DNA from 3 places in the Leuconostoc carnosum genome. Region 1 is predicted to be linked to each of the others. Evidence: riboswitches for the same ligand, from Rfam matches in the RefSeq annotation. Region 1 holds a riboswitch; each other region holds the start of a gene.

Region 1 (5,946 bases):
TGCCAACAATTGCTGAATTTGAAGCCCTAAGTGGTATCTTTTCAAGCCAATTGGATGCTAAAGGCATTGAAGCGCAAACTGCAAACCATCCAATACATATTCGTTTATCAATGGATTACCTGATGAATTTAGGCCTGACAGTTTCTGATTGGATTTCATTAAAGTGGGCTTCCGAGGGTGAATGGCAAGGCGACAAATTAGCTGTGGGCTTTTTTGACCAAGGAAAGCTCACACGTGTAGCAGAATCGAGTGACGAATTTGTTGCAGCTTTTGCAGGGTACTTAATTTTGCAAACTGAGGGTGAATTTGAGCCATACATTGATGAATACGATGACGATAAAGTATATGATTGGCGTTTATTGCGTATGAGTGAGAATACTTATCGAGATGTCACCCGAGAATTTATCGCCACAGACTTACCGGAGATTAGTTATGAGTGAAAATATTATTTTAGCAACTGATGCCTATAAGTTAACCCATCATTTGCAATATCCTACTAATTTAACGAAACTATATTCATATGGTGAAGCTCGCGTTGGCGGGAAGTTTGACACGGTAAGTTGGTTTGGCTTATCAATGATTTTACACGATTATTTTCATGAGCCAATAACAGATACGATGATTGATGAGGCACAAAAGGTCGCTCACATGACTTTTGGCACTTCAGCCTATTTTAATCGTTCAGTCTGGGAAAAGGTACGCGATCTGGGCTATTTTCCAGTGAAAATAAAAGCACTGCCAGAGGGATTAGAAGTACCGACTGGTAATGCTTTATTTACTATTGAATCAACTGCTGATTGGTTTGCTACCAGTTTAAATGCTTTAGAAGTGGTTTTAATGCACGTCTGGTATCCGACAACTATTGCGACAAATTCGCTTAACATTAAAAAAAGGTTAAAACCATTGCTTGAAAAATCTGGGACCGTCGCTAATTTGTTTCTGGCAGTTAATGATTTTGGTTTACGTGGTGCAACGTCGCTTGAATCAGGTAAACGAGGTGGCGCAGCACATTTATTACACTTTCAAGGATCGGATAACATGGCTGCTTCACAATATTTTGAATCAGTTTATGGTGTTGCGGGTCGTGCGTTATCGGTGTGGGCAACAGAACATTCAGTTGCGACAGCTTACGGATCAGGGCAAGGCGAGTTCGATTATGTGAATGCACAACTTGATCGTACCCCAGATGACGCTGTGCTTTCAATTGTGATTGATTCTTATGATGCGTTACAGTTTATAACTACTGTTATTGGATCACCAGAGATCAAAGCACGTATTATGCAGCGTGAAGGACGTATTGTTTTGAGACCTGATTCTGGTGATCCCAAAACAATTGATTTACAGGTTTTGGATGCATTAGCGACTATTTTTGGTACAACCGTTAATCATAAGGGCTATCGTGTCCTTGATTATAATGTTGGTATTATTCAGGGTGATGGTATGAAGGCGGATACGATTGTCAGTTTGTATGAAGCCTTGATTGCAGCTGGTTGGTCTGCTGACAATCTGGTCGTTGGCTCTGGTGGCGGTCTGCTACAAGAAGGATTTACACGTGACACTGAGCGTTTTGCTATTAAAGCTGCATATGCTGAAAATTCAGCTGGTGAGAGAATCAATATTCAAAAAAACCCAAAAACGGATGTTAGTAAAGCATCAAAAGCTGGCTTATTGAAAGTTATCATGCGACAGGGTCAGATGGTGACGGTATCGCAAAAAGATAGTGGCGATGACTTATTGCAAACAGTTTATGACAATGGTGTTTTTTCACCAGTTGATGGTTCAGTAATTGTTCAACGCGCAGCCAATGAAGGGTAATGATGAATTATAATTTTAAAAAAACAACGGATGTAACCTCGGAAGTTAAAGTAGAACATTTGGACATTAAAGCTGCTGCGCAGGCTTATCGTGAACTTGAAGTTCGGGATAAGCAACCTGTCAGTGAAGAAGACACGACACTTGTCGGACATGGTGTTCAGGCATTAGGCACTGAGTCGGCGATTGGCAAGGACGAGCGTAAAGCACAAATGCAAGTATTGTTCAACCAAGGGATGACTAGCTATATTGATTTAGCGTTTGAACTGAACTTAGCAGAGTCCACCATTCGACAATATGGAAAGGAACTAGGACTCACATTTATCGATACATTATATTAAATGAAAAATTTGACATTATTTCGTCAGTAAGTTATGATAATTAAAATAAGAAATTAAGATTTACATAGAGGTTGCAATTGACATAAGTACCAAGACCAAGCTGTTGTAGCAGTGATGCGGTGTTGTGAAAGGGGATATTGCCGAAATAGTTTATCACTACCAAGATAGATTATTGGGACAATAGTTAATAACTGTTGGACTGTCGTTAGAGATAACGGTGAGCTATGGCAACTGTCAAAAATGCTAACACAAAAGCCTTTTGTCCGTGACCGTGGTCTCGAACGAGGGCTTTTTATGTGGATTTGGAGAACAAAATGACAAATTATTTAACTAATGAATTAGAACATTTAACAATTGACGGTGCCGATGCCGTTTCATTAGCAGAAACTTATGGCACACCGCTTTATGTGTATGATGTATCTAAAATTCGGCAAACAATGCGTGCTTTTAAAACGCTATTTGAAAAAGAAAACGTGCCTTACGTGGTGAGCTACGCTTCTAAAGCGTTTGCGACTAAGGCAATTTATCAAGTCGCTCAGCAAGAAGGGATACATGCAGATATTGTTTCTGGTGGTGAATTAGTTACAGCAATTAAAGCAGGATTTGATACCAAGCATCTTAGTTTCAACGGGAATAACAAAAGTTTTGATGAGCTGACGCTAGCAGTAGAAAAAGGTGTTGGGACGATTATTATTGACAACTTTCTGGAGTTAAAATTATTATCAACAATTGCACAGGAACATCAAATAAAGCAAGATATTTTGTTGCGCATTTCACCTGGTATTTCAGCGCATACACATGAATTTATTAGTACTGGACAACAAGATTCGAAATTCGGATTTGACTTACTTACGGGTCAGGCCAAAGAAGCTTTCCAAATAGCCAAAAATGACGATAATTTGAATTTGCGTGGATTACATGCGCATATTGGGTCACAAATTTTTGATGTGACTGGCTTTGAAAAGAATGCAGCTTTGCTTGCTGATACAGCGCAAAGTTGGGGATGGCAGCCCGCCGTTATTAATGTTGGGGGCGGATTTGGTATTCGATATACGGCCGATGACAAGCCGTTACCAGAAAGTGAATATGTTGCGGCTATTATACGCACACTTAAAGGCAAAGCAGCTTCATATGACTGGAAAATGCCTGAAATATGGATTGAACCAGGTCGTTCAATCGTTGGTCCAGCTGGACAGACGCTTTACACCATCGGTTCACGTAAGGATATTCCTGATATTCGTCACTATTTAGCTGTTGATGGCGGTATGGGAGATAATATCCGACCGGCATTATATCAAGCACAATATGAAGCGGTATTAGCTAACCAGCCTAATGCACAAACTAAAGAAGTTGTTCGTGTTGCAGGTAAATATTGTGAATCAGGAGATGTTTTGGTGTGGCAACAAGCCTTACCAGAAACACAGCCAGGAGATATATTATCAGTATTGGCTACAGGTGCTTATGGCTATGCTATGGCATCCAATTATAATCGTAACCCACGTCCTGCTGTTGTATTCGTAGAAAATGGCAAACATCAATTGGTTGTTGCCCGTGAGACTTATGAACATATTATGTCGCTGGACAAAGATTATACATTACAAAGTTCAACAAAATAGTAATGCGCTCTGTTTATTTTAGCTGTTACAGTTGAAGTAGACATCATTAAATGACAAAGAGGAATTGAAGAAGATGACAGAAGTACAAAATGATGCACAACGCTTGATTGATTTCATTGCCAATGCTAAAAAGATAACTATTGTAAAAGTGACTTATAAAGGCGTATTGAGTGGTGAAGTACCAGCCAGTGTTCAGCAATTCGGTGGTGTTGCTTTTGGTCAGTTAATTGGTGATTGGTCTGATATTCAACCATTGATTGCGAATTTACCTGCAGAAAATGTTTTTATTGAAAATGATGCACGCAACTCAGCTGTACCATTATTAGACAAAAAAGCGGTTAATGCACGTATTGAACCAGGTGCAATTATTCGAGAACAAGTTGAAATTGGTGACAATGCTGTTATCATGCTAGGAGCTGTGATTAATATTGGTGCTGAAATTGGGGCTGGTACGATGATCGATATGGGTGCTATTTTAGGTGGCCGTGCGATTGTTGGTGAAAATTCACATATTGGCGCAGGCGCAGTTTTGGCTGGTGTGATTGAACCAGCTTCTGCACAGCCTGTTCGGATTGGAAATAACGTATTAGTTGGTGCTAATGCCGTTGTCATTGAAGGTGTTCAAGTGGGTGATGGCGCAGTTGTTGCGGCAGGTGCTATTGTCACGAAGGATGTCCCAGCCAATACAGTAGTAGCTGGTGTACCTGCCAAAGTCATTAAGTCAATTGATTCGCAAACACAACAAAAGACAGCTTTAATTGATGCCTTAAGGGGACTTTGATGAGTGAAATTACTGGTGAAGTATTGCAACAATATCGACGTGATTTACACCGTATACCTGAATTAGCACTTGAAGAGTATGAGACACATGATTATTTGTTAAATAAAGTTAAAGGTTGGCAAAACGATACGATGACGATTCGTACAGTAGATGCTTTGCCAACAGCAATTTTAATTCGCTTTGAAGGTAAAGATCCGCAAAGAACATTAGGTTACCGCGCTGATATTGATGCTTTGCCAGTTGAAGAAAAAACTAATTTACCTTTTGCTTCTCAGCATGCTGGACGTATGCACGCTTGTGGTCACGACGTACATATGACGCTTGCGTTAGCAATGGTACAGTACTTTAGCCAACATCAGCCAAAAGATAATTTGATTATCTTTTTTCAACCAGCAGAAGAAGCTAAAAGTGGTGGTAAAGTCGCTTATGATTTAGGCTTGTTTGAAAATGAGTGGCGACCAGATGAATTTTATGGTATTCATGACCAGCCTGCTTTACCAGCTGGGATGTTAAGTACGTTAGCAGGGACGCTTTTCGCTGGCACAGCAGAATTGACAGTTGATGTTCATGGCGTCGGTGGACATGCTGCTTATCCACACTTACTTAAAGATCCTATTGTCATTGCTTCGGAACTAATTGTGCAATTACAAACAGTTGTCTCTCGCTCAGTTAACCCAATTAAGGGTGGTGTTGTTAGTGTTGGTAAAATCCGTGGTGGTTTTACTAACAATGTTATTCCTGACGATGTTCATTTTGAAGGGACTGTTCGTAGTATGACAAAATCAGGATTAGATGTCATGATGACACGCATTCGGCAAATTGCTGCTGGTGTTGCGTTAGCTAATGACGTTGTAATTGATGTATCACTAGAGAGTGGTAGCTATTTGCCGGTTGAAAATAATATTAAGTTAGCTAATAATTTGATTGATTTTATGACAACTCGTGATGATATCGCTTTTGAACTGGCAGAACCTGCGATGACGGGTGAAGATTTTGGTTATTTACTTCAACAAATTCCGGGTGTTATGCTTTGGCTTGGTGTCAATGATGTGACACATTCATTGCATAGTCCACAACTCAACATTGATGAAAGTGCCTTGTTACCTGGATTTACAGCTTTAAAAGACTTTATAGAATGGCGGATGAATCAAAATGTATAAAAATATTAATTTAATAACGGCAATTATTACACCGTTTAATGAAAAAAATGAAATTGATTACCCTGCACTCGACCACGTGATTGATCATTTATTGTCTCATGGGACACAAGGATTAGTTATTGCGGGGACAACTGGCGAATCGCCCACGCTAACACACGCTGAAAAATTAGCACTCACACGTCATATTGTTGACTATGTAGCTGATGATGTTTTGTTAATTGCTAATGCAGGCACAA
Region 2 (5,946 bases), 500 kb from region 1:
TTTTCAACATCGGCGCGCACACGACCGACAAATGTTTCACGCTTGCCCGCTGCATTGACAGGTTGTGGATAAAGTTGCTGTTGCGGATCATCTTCCAAAACAACACCAGCACCAGCACTCAAAACTTTTTGAATACCAGCTACTGTTGCACCAGTATTAGCTGCTGTCTCAAAATAAACTGCTTCACCGTGACCAATTGGCACGGGTACACGTACCGCAGTGCCTGTGACCTTAACATCCTTAGAATTTTTGTCACCAAACATAATTTTCTTTGTTTCATGAATCATTTTCCACTCTTCATGCGTGTAGCCATCATCTTCAAAAACATCAATTTGTGGTAATAAATTATAAGCCAATGGATAGTGCTTTTCTGCACCTTTAACGGGTAAAATTGCTGGGTGAGGTGTTTCACCATGATTATAGGCTTCCGTCTCATCGACAAGTTCTTGCCAAGCTGACTGACCAGCACCTGATGCTGCTTGATATGTTGAAACGATCACGCGCTTCAACCCATAAGCACGTCGTACTGGTTCTAACGCAACAACCATCTGTATTGTCGAACAATTGGGATTGGCAATAATGCCATTGTGCCCGCGCAAAGCTGCTTCGTTAACTTCAGGTACAATTAAAGGCACGTTATCGTTCATACGCCAATAACTTGAGTTATCGACGACAACCGCACCACGTTTCACAGCTTCAGGGGCAAAACGTTGAGATACTGAACCCCCCCCTGAAGCTAGTACAATATCAATTCCTTCAAAGCTCTCTGCTGTTGCCTCTTCAACCGTCACATCTTGACCTTTGAATTGTAGCGTTTTACCAGCTGACCGTGATGATGCCAAAAGCTTAATCGTGTTCACTGGCACCGTTGACTGTTCTAGTTGTTCAATTAGGCGTGTACCAACAGCCCCTGTAGCACCAAGAATAGCTACGTTATACTTACGTTCTGTCATTTTATTATACTTCTCCTCATAATAAACTATTAATCAACTAAGACACGATGTAATCGCTCTTGCAACCCAGTGGTAATTTCCCAAGGCGCTAAGCCGGCATGCTGCGCGACATCTTCAATTGTGTTCTCTAGATCACCATCTCGACCAATAAAGGTCACTGTGGTGCCCACCGGATATTCATGTGGTAGTTTGATCATCAATTGATCCATAGCCACTTGACCAACAATCGGCGCATAATGTCCGTCAACAATAACATTGAAACCAGTTAATTTGCGTAACCAGCCATCACCATAACCAATTGGTACCGTACCAATCCATTCGTTGCCAGTCGTTGTATATTTATGCGAATAACTAATGCCCTCGCCTGCTGGCAATAATTTCACAAAATTCATTTCGCTACGCAAAGACATGACAGCTTTTAAATCTTTCCCATCTGCTAATTCACCACGTGATGGTTCAATACCGTACAAGACTGTACCAACGCGAATCACTTCATGTGGTACTTCATCAGCATGGTACATCGCCGCACCAGAATTTGCAACATGATAAAATTCTGGCTCCGGTAGCCCATCTGTTATATCATGCCACCGTTTTAATTGTTTATAGAAATAATCTGTATTTGACGAATCAGACTCGGCAAAATGTGTACATACCCCAACGTAATCAAAAATATCAGAATGTACTTGCACATATGCAATCGCTTCAGCTAATGATTGACGATCACGGAATCCAATGCGTCCCATCCCCGTATCTACCCCAAGGGTAACATGTAATCGTTGCTCACCACTTAAATGTGTTGCAGCTTCCTTTAACCAATCTAAAGATACAACCGTTGCCATAATATGCTGAACGGCCATTAACTCAGAATATTCAGCTGAAGAAATACCCAAAATCAAAATGGGTGCCGTAATACGTTCATGGCGTAAGGCCAATGCTTCATCAATGATTGCCACAGCCAAACCATACACACCACCTGCAACTGCTGCTTTGGCTGTTGGTATGAGACCAAGGCCGTAGGCATTAGACTTCACTGCTAAATATATTTTGTCAGCACCAGAAGTTTTTTTCACGACATCAACATTGTTTTTTAAAGCACTTTTTGAAATTTCAATTCGTGTAGGCCGCGTAATTGCTTCTACCATTATTCACACTCTTTTCACATAAAATAAAAATCCGTGATTGCCAAGTGTGGCAGTCACGGATCGCATTTAAACAATCGTTCCTGTCATAGCACTCCGCTTTCGCGACAGTCCATTAGATATTAACTAATGACCCAGCTAACCAACATGACAGTGTTAGTGCTTCGGCCGTATCCCCTTTTACCCGTTTCAAAGTACCTGCCAGCACTCCGCGAGCGACTTATGTCTGCGGCAACCTCTATGATTTTCTAATTGTTTTTATTTTATTCTAATTTTTATTCTTTGTCAAACACCTTAAATTCTTAATTACCGTCACTTTAGTATGATAGAATTTTAATAACTTATTAATTTCATCACAATCATGTTTACGCCACTTTTTTTGCCATTCTAGAAATATACACAACTGCTTATATTGCTTAGGTCCATCTGATATCAGGCTCTTAATGTAACGTTTAACTATGTAATATACATTTTGCCAATATGGTATATCTATAACATAAATTTTATCTGCTGCTTCAAACAAACTTTGACCATCGCGAAATTGTACGCCTTCAACGACCCAGTCATCCTGTTGCAACAGCCGATCTAGCAGAACATGCCTCTCTGCTATTGTCCTATGTCTGTCTCCACTATCTTGTCGTTCCCAATTTATATCATCTAAAGATGTTACCGGTAAATTCATGGTACGCCCCAAATAATGAGCTAACGTCGTCTTGCCACTACCAACTGGTCCAATAATTCTAATTTTCATATTCATTATCCAATGCAATAGTAGCAAAATTTTCTGAATCATCATTATCTAAAATATGTTCGATTGACACCTCTGTAATGGTTGTCAACAAATCATATCTGTTATTTTGCAACTTAACTAATAATTGTGTCGTTTGATCTGGCATTAAGCCTTGTGCAATAGTGATATGTGGTTGATAGGGCAGATCTTTTCGTAGGTATCTTCGAAAAACTACTTTATCATAAAGCGCGTCATGGATTTTTTCTAACATACTAGACCCTTGATCAATTACCAGCCAGACATATCCATGTTTTGAATCACCAGAAACTTCTTGTAACTGTATTTCAAACGGTGGATATTGCTTCGCTACCTCAGTAACTACTTCAATAATTTGTTCGTCCGATAACTGACTATCAAAAGGAAAGACAAGTGATATGTGTGGTGCAATATGATAGTATAAATTATCATATTGGCTGCGAATAATATCAATTTCATTATTCATACTAAATTTTGGAAACATTAAGACAGATCTTAGCATACTTCAACCTTTTTTAAATTAGTATATCAAAAAAGCCAATCCGAAGATTGACTTAGTTCAAAATGCTAATACTGTTCGTTTTTGTAATTTACGCACGGCAATTGCTACAATCACAACGACAGTGATTTTCAATGCACCCGTGGCAACAAAGGGTGTGAATCCGGCTGTGATCGCTGCTTGCGCAGGCATATTCATACTAATAGCCAACCAAATTGTCCCAAATGTTAAGTTCAATATCGAGGCAATAATATTTGTTATGACTAAACCAGTCACAGTCGACCATTTTTTAAATGACAACCCAATGATAGGCGCAAATAAAAGAAACGACCACAAATATCCCGCTGTTGGACCCAATAACAAGACAAATCCACCTTTAAAGCCAGCGAATACTGGTAATCCCAAAGCGCCCAATAATAAATATAAGCTAATAGCAGTTAAACTAACCCGTGTCGATGCAATTGAAGCTACCAAGGCAATAATTAATGTCTGCAGCGTCAGCGGAACCGGACCAATGTTAACTGCCAAAGGTGCAACAGCAAGTAATAATGCCGTTAAAACTGCCGTAACAGCTATACGTTGTGTTTTTGAATTCATTTCTCTCTCCAATTTATACTAGTTGAACAACAAAATTAACCACAGTAAATATTCGGTGGTAGATTCACTTTCGTGACTTCCCCAGAATTCACGGTAATCACTTTATCCCCAACATCCAAAAGCAATTGACCTTCTGTACCAATATCTTTAGCTATGCCAGTTAATAACTCTCGCCCATATTTAATAGTAACTTCTTGCCCAATAACAATATTACGCTCACGATACTCGGGTAAAAATGATCCGGTAGTGTAGGCATCGTAGAATGTGACAAATTCATCAAGCACGTTGGCAGCAATAATATTCCGTGATACCGTTAAAGTCTCCACCATGCCGCCAATTTTGTTCACCAAAGCGCCCGTTAAGTTTTCAGGACGTAATAAATTCAAGCCAATACCTACAACCAAAGCTGAAACCTGCTGACTTTCAAAATCCATCACTGCTTCAGTCAAAATTCCGCCAACTTTACGTCCTTTAAATAATAAATCATTAACCCATTTAAAATCTAGTTGAATGCCTAGTGTTTTTTGGATCGCTCTAGAAACTGCAACAGCCGTGCCTGTCGTCAATAGTCCTGGTATAACTGCCGCCCCGATTGGTAATGGTAAAGCAAAGGAAATATATAACCCCGTTTCCGGTGGTGCAATAAACGTACGACCCAAACGCCCGCGACCATCAGTTTGATAATCAGCAATAATCATGGTTGGTTCTGTTATATCATCATGTGCTAAAGTTTCTTTCGCATAGGTGTTAGTCGAGTTAACACTATCTAAAACCCTAATTTTCCAATTAGATTTTGCTAATTCCGCAATAATTGGTGCACTTAATATTTGCCCAGCTTGGTATCGATAACCAACACGGTGTTGACTATCGATACGATGCCCTTGGTCAATTAATTTTTGGATGACTTTCCATACAGCAGCACGACTAATATTTAAGGTTTGTGCTAAAGTTTCACCACTTAAATATTCACCTTCATGTTTGGCAAAAAATTGTAATAATCGTTCATCTGTTTTCATGTTTTTTATCCTACGAAAAATAAATTTCAATGTGGCGCGCACACTGATTGTTGAAAGGATGATGACATTTCGGGCAATAGTAATTTGCCTTCAGATACATTTGTCCTGTCATGCCAAAATGACATGCACCACACAACACAGCTACCCGCTCATCAGTTAGAGGCATGGGACAGAAATGATGCGTTACCATAGCATCGTGACACTGATAACATGCATAAAATTCATCACATTGCGCACAACGATTGGCAACAACATCGTGAAAACTATGCCAATGACGACACCGCCCTTCATCATCTAAACCAATACCTTTAATCATAATAACAGCTTTTGACGCGCTAGCACCAATCCAATTATCGTTGCCAGAATAGCTTTAATAATATCCCCAGGAATAAAGGCTATTTGTCCCACTAATGCCGTCTTCACTGACATATGCGTTTGGATAATCAAGCCAATAGCCCCACCAAAATTAATGAGTAAAATACCAAAAATAACTATTGTAAATAGTAACGTCACAAAATTCAATTGACCTTTCACACGTAAGTGTTCTGTTACCCACCCAATAAAAAAGGCAGCAATAGCGTAACTATATAGATATCCTGCAGTTGGACCAATTAAATGTGCAAAACCGCCCTGACCACCGGTTAATACCGGTATCCCTACGGCAATCATTAACAAAAATATGACCACCGTATAAAATCCATATCGACGCCCTAATATGACGCCTGCCAGCATGATGCCCAAGTTTTGGATAACGATTGGTACAGGAAGAATACCAATTGGTATTCCCGGTATGAATCCCAAAACAATAATGATTGCTAGTGTAATAGCGGATAATGAAGTAGCTTTTGTTGACATGTTCTTTTCCTTTTTAGTAAACTATTTTATAATTATGGTTTACTAAAAAGGAATTGTCAACCCTTGATTGAACAAAAATTTGAGTTTAATATATTTTTCAATTAATATTACTCGCATAAAA
Region 3 (5,946 bases), 750 kb from region 1:
TAAGATGTCTAGAGAAATTTATTTAACAGGTGATCGTCCAACTGGTAAATTACATATTGGTCACTATATTGGGTCGTTAAAAAACCGTGTAGCCATGCAAAATTCAGGAGACTACGATCCCTTTGTCATGATTGCGGATACACAGGCGTTTACCGACAATGCCCGTAATCCAGAAAAAATCAGGCAATCGTTAACCGAAGTGGCGTTGGATTATTTAGCCGTGGGGATTGACCCTAGCAAAACAACTATCTTTGTTCAGTCACAAATTAAAGGTTTGCCAGAATTAACAGATTATTTTATGAATTTAGTTTCCGTTGCTCGTTTGCAACGCAATCCAACAGTCAAATCTGAAATCGCTCAAAAAGGCTTTGGTGAAGGCATTCCAGCTGGTTTTTTAACTTATCCTGTATCACAAGCCGCCGATATTACGATTTTTCGTGCAACCAAGGTACCGGTCGGTGATGATCAAGAACCGATGATTGAACAGACACGTGAGCTAGTACGTTCATTTAATAGTGCTTATAATTCTGATGTCCTAGTTGAGCCTGTAGGTGTCTTTCCGCCTAAAGGGCAAGGGCGCTTACCAGGTATTGATGGTAATGCTAAAATGTCAAAATCACTAAATAATGGGATTTATCTTTCAGATGACGCTGATACGTTAGCTAAAAAAGTAAAATCAATGTACACAGATCCATTACATATCAACATTGCTGACCCAGGGCATGTAGAAGGAAATGTCGTCTTTACTTATTTAGATATTTTTGATCCTGATAAGCAAGCTGTGCAAGTGTTAAAAGAGCAGTATATGGCTGGTGGTTTGGGTGATATGAAGTTAAAGCGCTATTTGATTGAGGTTATGGAAACAGAATTGGCCCCAATAAGAGAAAAACGTCAAACATTTGCTCAAGATATTCCTGAGGTGATGCGTATGTTAAAGGACGGATCTGAGCGCGCTAATGCTGTTGCCGAAGCGACAATGAAAGATGTTCGTCATGCGATGGGCATTGATTACTTTGGTTAAATGAGATAAAAGTAAAATAAAAGCAGGCAGTTCTCATTGAGAATTGCCTGCTTTTACTTATTGTCCTGTAGTATTTTCATTATTTGAATCATCTAACGTATTAGCAGTTGCTGGGTCGTCAGGGGTTGTTTTACCGCCATCTTCAGAAGGGCGTAAAGAAGCCGCAATGGCTGATAGTTCACTTGGCACTTCACCGCCGTACGGTAAGCCAGTGTTTTCACTTTTTAATCCGAGCGTTTTACGCGCTAAATCAGTGACGCGTTGCTTTTCTTTTTGAGGAATAACTTCATATGCAACGTTATTACCCTCAGAATCAGGATAACTTGTACCAACACCTTGCATATGTTCAGTTACAATATTATTTTTAGCTTTAATGTATTTACTTGCTAGCGTTGTCATATCACCAAATGTTAAATCAGTGCGTACATTTTTTGAAATCGTTGACATAAACTGATTATTGAGTAAACTTGATACATTGGCAGATTTATTGATGAGACCTTCCAGCACAATGCGTTGTCGTTGCTGGCGACCGTAATCACCATTTGGGTCGTCATAGCGCATACGAGAGAAAGCTAGAGCAGCATCGCCATCCATGACTGTTCTTGATTTTGACCATGTTTTGCCATTATCATCAGAGTGTTCATATTTTGTCTCACCTTTATGGAAACGATATAAATTAGGGCCATAAGCATGTGCAGTTTCTTGACTGTAGACAAAGTCAATCGGTGATTTAATTGAAATACCACCAACTTGATCAACCATCTTGGATAATCCGGACATATTGACCAAAGCGTAGAAATCAACTGGAATGTTCAAAAAAGATTCAACAGTTTTAATTGAAGTAGAAGTTGAGCCATAGGCATAGGCAGCATTTAACTTTTGAGGGAAAGTATCTTCATAACCAACAATCGAAACCATAGCATCTCGTGCTAAGGATATCATTGTTGTTTTTTGTGTTTCAGGATTAACTAGCAATAACATCATTGAGTCAGTGCGTCCCTTGTAGGTACGTCCCAATTCCCCAGTATCTGTCCCATATAGTAAGATAGAGATTGGACGTCCGCTTTTAACCACATTAGATACATTACGTGATTTATTTACGCCAGTTCCAGCATAAGATTCATCGATAGCACCTTTAGTGTTTTTAAAAGCCCACCAAGATAAACCACCAGCAGTAAGGATGATAATAGCTAGTAAAACTAAAATAGTGTTACGAACACGATGTTTTTTTACTTGATTTTTTTCAGCACGCGTCGGCGTCTGTGTATTATTATCCATGCGGAAAGAGCTCCTAATGTAGTATGAATAGTAGTTATTAAAATAAAAAGCAACTATATACTAGTATAACTGATTAGTATAAAAATAAAGTTAAATATTTTAAAAGATATTATATTATAATGCTTTAGTTTTGGACAAAGGCATAGGAACTAAATTATCATGGTATGAGGTAGCTGGTCAAATGTTTCGTTTTATTGACACACTATTTTAAAAAGTGCTATAATATCCTAGTTATCAAAGAGGATGCAACCAATATTAGTCATATAAGCTAGTCTGCCAAAGACAGTGAACTTATGTAAAAGGAGCGGTTGCCGAAATTTCATTTATGGCATAATGAAATTGGGCTGACAATTAATAGTTGTTAGACTGTCACGGAAACGTGGTGCGCTTTGGAAAGTTAATTTTAAACTGACTTTTTGAACGAAACCTTTTTCTAACCATAGACAGAGGTTTTTTTATTTGCCTCGACAAGGAGAGTTTCATGACTGAAGAAAATGCTGGTATAAAACGTAATTTGAAGACACGTCATGTTTCAATGATTGCCTTAGGTGGATCAATTGGAACAGGACTGTTTGTTGCATCAGGTGCTACTGTGGCACAAGCAGGGCCATTAGGTGCAATCGTTGCTTACTTAGCAATTGGTGTGATGGTGTATTTTTTAATGACGAGTTTAGGTGAAATGGCAACATATGCACCAACATCTGGGTCATTTTCTGACTATGCCGGTAAATATGTTGACCCAGCTTTAGGATTTGCCATGGGTTGGAATTATTGGTTTAACTGGGCGATTACTTTAGCTGTTGATATTGTTGCCGTTGGGTTAGTAACAAAATTTTGGTTTCCAAATACACCTGGATGGATTTTTTCATCAATCGCGTTGGTACTCATTTTTTTGATCAATTTATTTTCAGTGGGTGCTTTCGGCGAAACTGAATTTTGGTTATCTATGATCAAAGTGATTACGATTATCGCGTTTTTGATTATCGGTATTGCGACAATTTTTGGTGTTATTCATTCAAATATTGATGTGATGAAGAACTTATCTGTTGGTAATCATGGCTTTGTCGGTGGGCCACAGGCTATTTTATCAGTTTTTGTTGTCGCGGGATTTTCATTTCAAGGCACTGAATTAATTGGTATTACGGCTGGTGAAGCTAAGGATCCTGACAAGTCAGTGCCCAAGGCCATTAACCAAGTATTTTGGCGTATTTTACTATTTTATATTTTAGCAATTTTTGTTATTTCTGCTTTAGTTTATTATCAAGATCCGCGTTTATTGAGTTCATCAACAGAAAATATTGCTGTTTCACCTTTTACCATCGTGTTTAAAAATGCAGGAATTGCTTTTGCTGCAAGTTTGATGAATGCTGTCATTTTAACATCAATTGTTTCTTCAGCTAATTCAGGGTCTTATGCTTCAACACGCATGCTGTACGCTATGGCACGTAAAGGCGATGCACCAAAAATATTCTCTAGGTTATCAACTCGTGGTGTGCCTGTATTTGCTCTGATTTTGACAACACTGATTGGACTATTAGCTTTTATTTCTAATACAAAAGGTGGTTCAGTTGCTTATACTTGGCTTGTTAATGCTTCTGGTTTGACAGGCTTTATAGCTTGGGTAGGTATTGCAATATCTCACTATCGTTTCCGACGTGCTTATGTGGCACAAGGTAAAGACTTGAATGATTTGAAATATAAAGCAAAATGGTTCCCATTTGGGCCAATATTTGCTTTGATTATCTCAATTGGGGTGATCATTGGACAAGATCCTGCTAGTTTCACAAATTTGAATCTTGAAAAAATTGCGATTACTTATTTGTCAGTGCCGCTGTTTATTGTCTTATTTGTTTGGTATAAAATAACACACAAAACTAAGATGATTAAATTAGAGGATGTTGACTTGGAGCAACACCGTTGAATATTTAGTGTAAACATCACTTTATGAGTGATGTTTTTATATTAATATAAAAACATTTGTTAACTGATATAATAGTACTATTAAACTGAACGCTAGCTAATCAATATTATTATTAAATCGAGGAGGACAATAATGAGTCCAATATTTACTTTGAGCCTTAATCTATTAGCTATTTATTTTGCCTTTTGGATAATTCGCCCAATCAATTTTGCTCGGTTGATGCCATTTACGCCAGTCCAAGCCCGTTTTTTAAAAGTTATTTTGGCGATCATTATGGGTTATTTATTGGCTAGTTTCTTCATTTCAGCAGCTGGATGGGTGATCGATATGCCAGCAGCAGTCTTTAAAAAGTAACCGAAAAACCTATGGTAAATATGGTATAATTGAGAAGATTATGTAGACAAGTTGGCACATTAGTGCCCGTTTATAGAAATAAAAATTTGGAGAAAATACATGGCAAAAGATATTGGCATTGACTTGGGAACAGCCAATGTTCTCATTTATGTAGAAGGTAAAGGTATTGTTTTAAATGAGCCTTCTGTTGTCGCAGTGGACGACAAAACAGATCGTGTTTTGTCAGTTGGTTCGGAAGCTTACCGTATGGTGGGCAGAACACCTGGAAATATACGTGCCGTTCGGCCATTGAAAGATGGCGTTATTTCGGATTTTGATGTCACAGAAGCCATGTTGACTTATTTCGTGGATAAATTAAATGTTAAAGGTTTTATGTCAAAGCCTAATATTATGATTTGTGCACCTACCAATATTACTGAAATTGAGCGTAAAGCTATTATCCAAGCTGCCGAAAAAGCTGGTGGCGCAAAAGTATATCTAGAATATGAGCCGAAAGTTGCAGCTGTTGGTGCGGGATTAGATATTTTTAAGCCTATCGGCTCAATGGTTATTGATATGGGTGGTGGTACTTCAGATATTGCAGTGTTATCATTAGGAGATATTGTGGTATCAGAGTCTATCCGTGTTGCTGGTGATAAAATGAACTTTGATATTGTGGGTTACTTGAAACGTCGCCATAACTTAATTGTTGGGGAACGTACGGCCGAAACGATTAAAATTCAAATTGGATCAGCGCTACCTGTAGATGAACCTATTACCATGGAAGTACGTGGACGTGATAACTTTGAAGGCATGCCAAAGACGATCACAATTGATTCCAATGAAGTGGAAGAAGCATTACATGACACTTTGCAACAAATTGTCCGTGCAACACACTCAGTATTAGCCAAACTACCTCCTGAATTAGCTGCTGATATTATTGATCGTGGTATTATGCTAACTGGCGGTGGTGCCTTGTTACATGGTATGGATCAACTTTTGTCGGATGCTTTGGAAGTGCCCGTAGTTGTGTCAGATTCACCATTAGATAATGTTGCCAAAGGTGCTGGTGCTTTGCTTGAACACATGAAGTCAAACCGTAGAGGATTCTAATTATGCGTAAGAAAAACCAAAACTTTGATGTTGAGATTGTTGAAGAAGATAATCAAACACAAGTTTTAATTAATCAAAAGCAAGTTGGGTATATCCAAAAAGCTGATCGAGGTTTTGTTGGCTATTTTGGTCAGCAAGCAATTATTAATCAAGCCAAAACACAAGATGAGGCTTTACAAGCCGTTTTGGCTAGCTTTAATTTATATCAGTAAAATAAGTCACAAAAAGCCCTTATCATAATTTGTGATAAGGGTTTGTACATAAATGAGGGAATGTCATG

Evidence for each region. A riboswitch is a leader RNA that binds a small molecule or an ion and turns the genes downstream of it on or off. The one in region 1 is predicted to bind lysine.
Region 2: another riboswitch for lysine. It lies ahead of alr (alanine racemase); the one in region 1 lies ahead of lysA (diaminopimelate decarboxylase).
Region 3: another riboswitch for lysine. It lies ahead of FGL89_RS05770 (amino acid permease); the one in region 1 lies ahead of lysA (diaminopimelate decarboxylase).

The regions. Positions count from the first base shown of each region.
Region 1 covers NZ_CP042374.1:396,664-402,609, reverse strand. Annotated here, with positions in the region: gene FGL89_RS01895 (hypothetical protein) at 1-440, shown strand, start outside; gene FGL89_RS01890 (nicotinate phosphoribosyltransferase) at 433-1,815, shown strand; gene FGL89_RS01885 (hypothetical protein) at 1,818-2,153, shown strand; lysine riboswitch at 2,211-2,386, shown strand; gene lysA (diaminopimelate decarboxylase) at 2,468-3,769, shown strand; gene dapD (2,3,4,5-tetrahydropyridine-2,6-dicarboxylate N-acetyltransferase) at 3,843-4,550, shown strand; gene FGL89_RS01870 (N-acetyldiaminopimelate deacetylase) at 4,550-5,710, shown strand; gene dapA (4-hydroxy-tetrahydrodipicolinate synthase) at 5,703-5,946, shown strand, end outside.
Region 2 covers NZ_CP042374.1:899,119-905,064, forward strand. Annotated here, with positions in the region: gene FGL89_RS04470 (aspartate-semialdehyde dehydrogenase) at 1-953, opposite strand, end outside; gene alr (alanine racemase) at 983-2,095, opposite strand; lysine riboswitch at 2,174-2,341, opposite strand; gene FGL89_RS04480 (P-loop NTPase family protein) at 2,361-2,843, opposite strand; gene FGL89_RS04485 (2'-5' RNA ligase family protein) at 2,833-3,324, opposite strand; gene FGL89_RS04490 (biotin transporter BioY) at 3,418-3,954, opposite strand; gene FGL89_RS04495 (biotin--[acetyl-CoA-carboxylase] ligase) at 3,990-4,970, opposite strand; gene FGL89_RS04505 (biotin transporter BioY) at 5,283-5,825, opposite strand.
Region 3 covers NZ_CP042374.1:1,151,335-1,157,280, forward strand. Annotated here, with positions in the region: gene trpS (tryptophan--tRNA ligase) at 5-1,021, shown strand; gene FGL89_RS05765 (LCP family protein) at 1,079-2,299, opposite strand; lysine riboswitch at 2,529-2,697, shown strand; gene FGL89_RS05770 (amino acid permease) at 2,781-4,220, shown strand; gene FGL89_RS05775 (DUF1146 family protein) at 4,353-4,574, shown strand; gene mreB (rod shape-determining protein) at 4,674-5,666, shown strand; gene FGL89_RS05785 (DUF2969 family protein) at 5,669-5,878, shown strand; gene FGL89_RS05790 (FtsW/RodA/SpoVE family cell cycle protein) at 5,944-5,946, shown strand, end outside.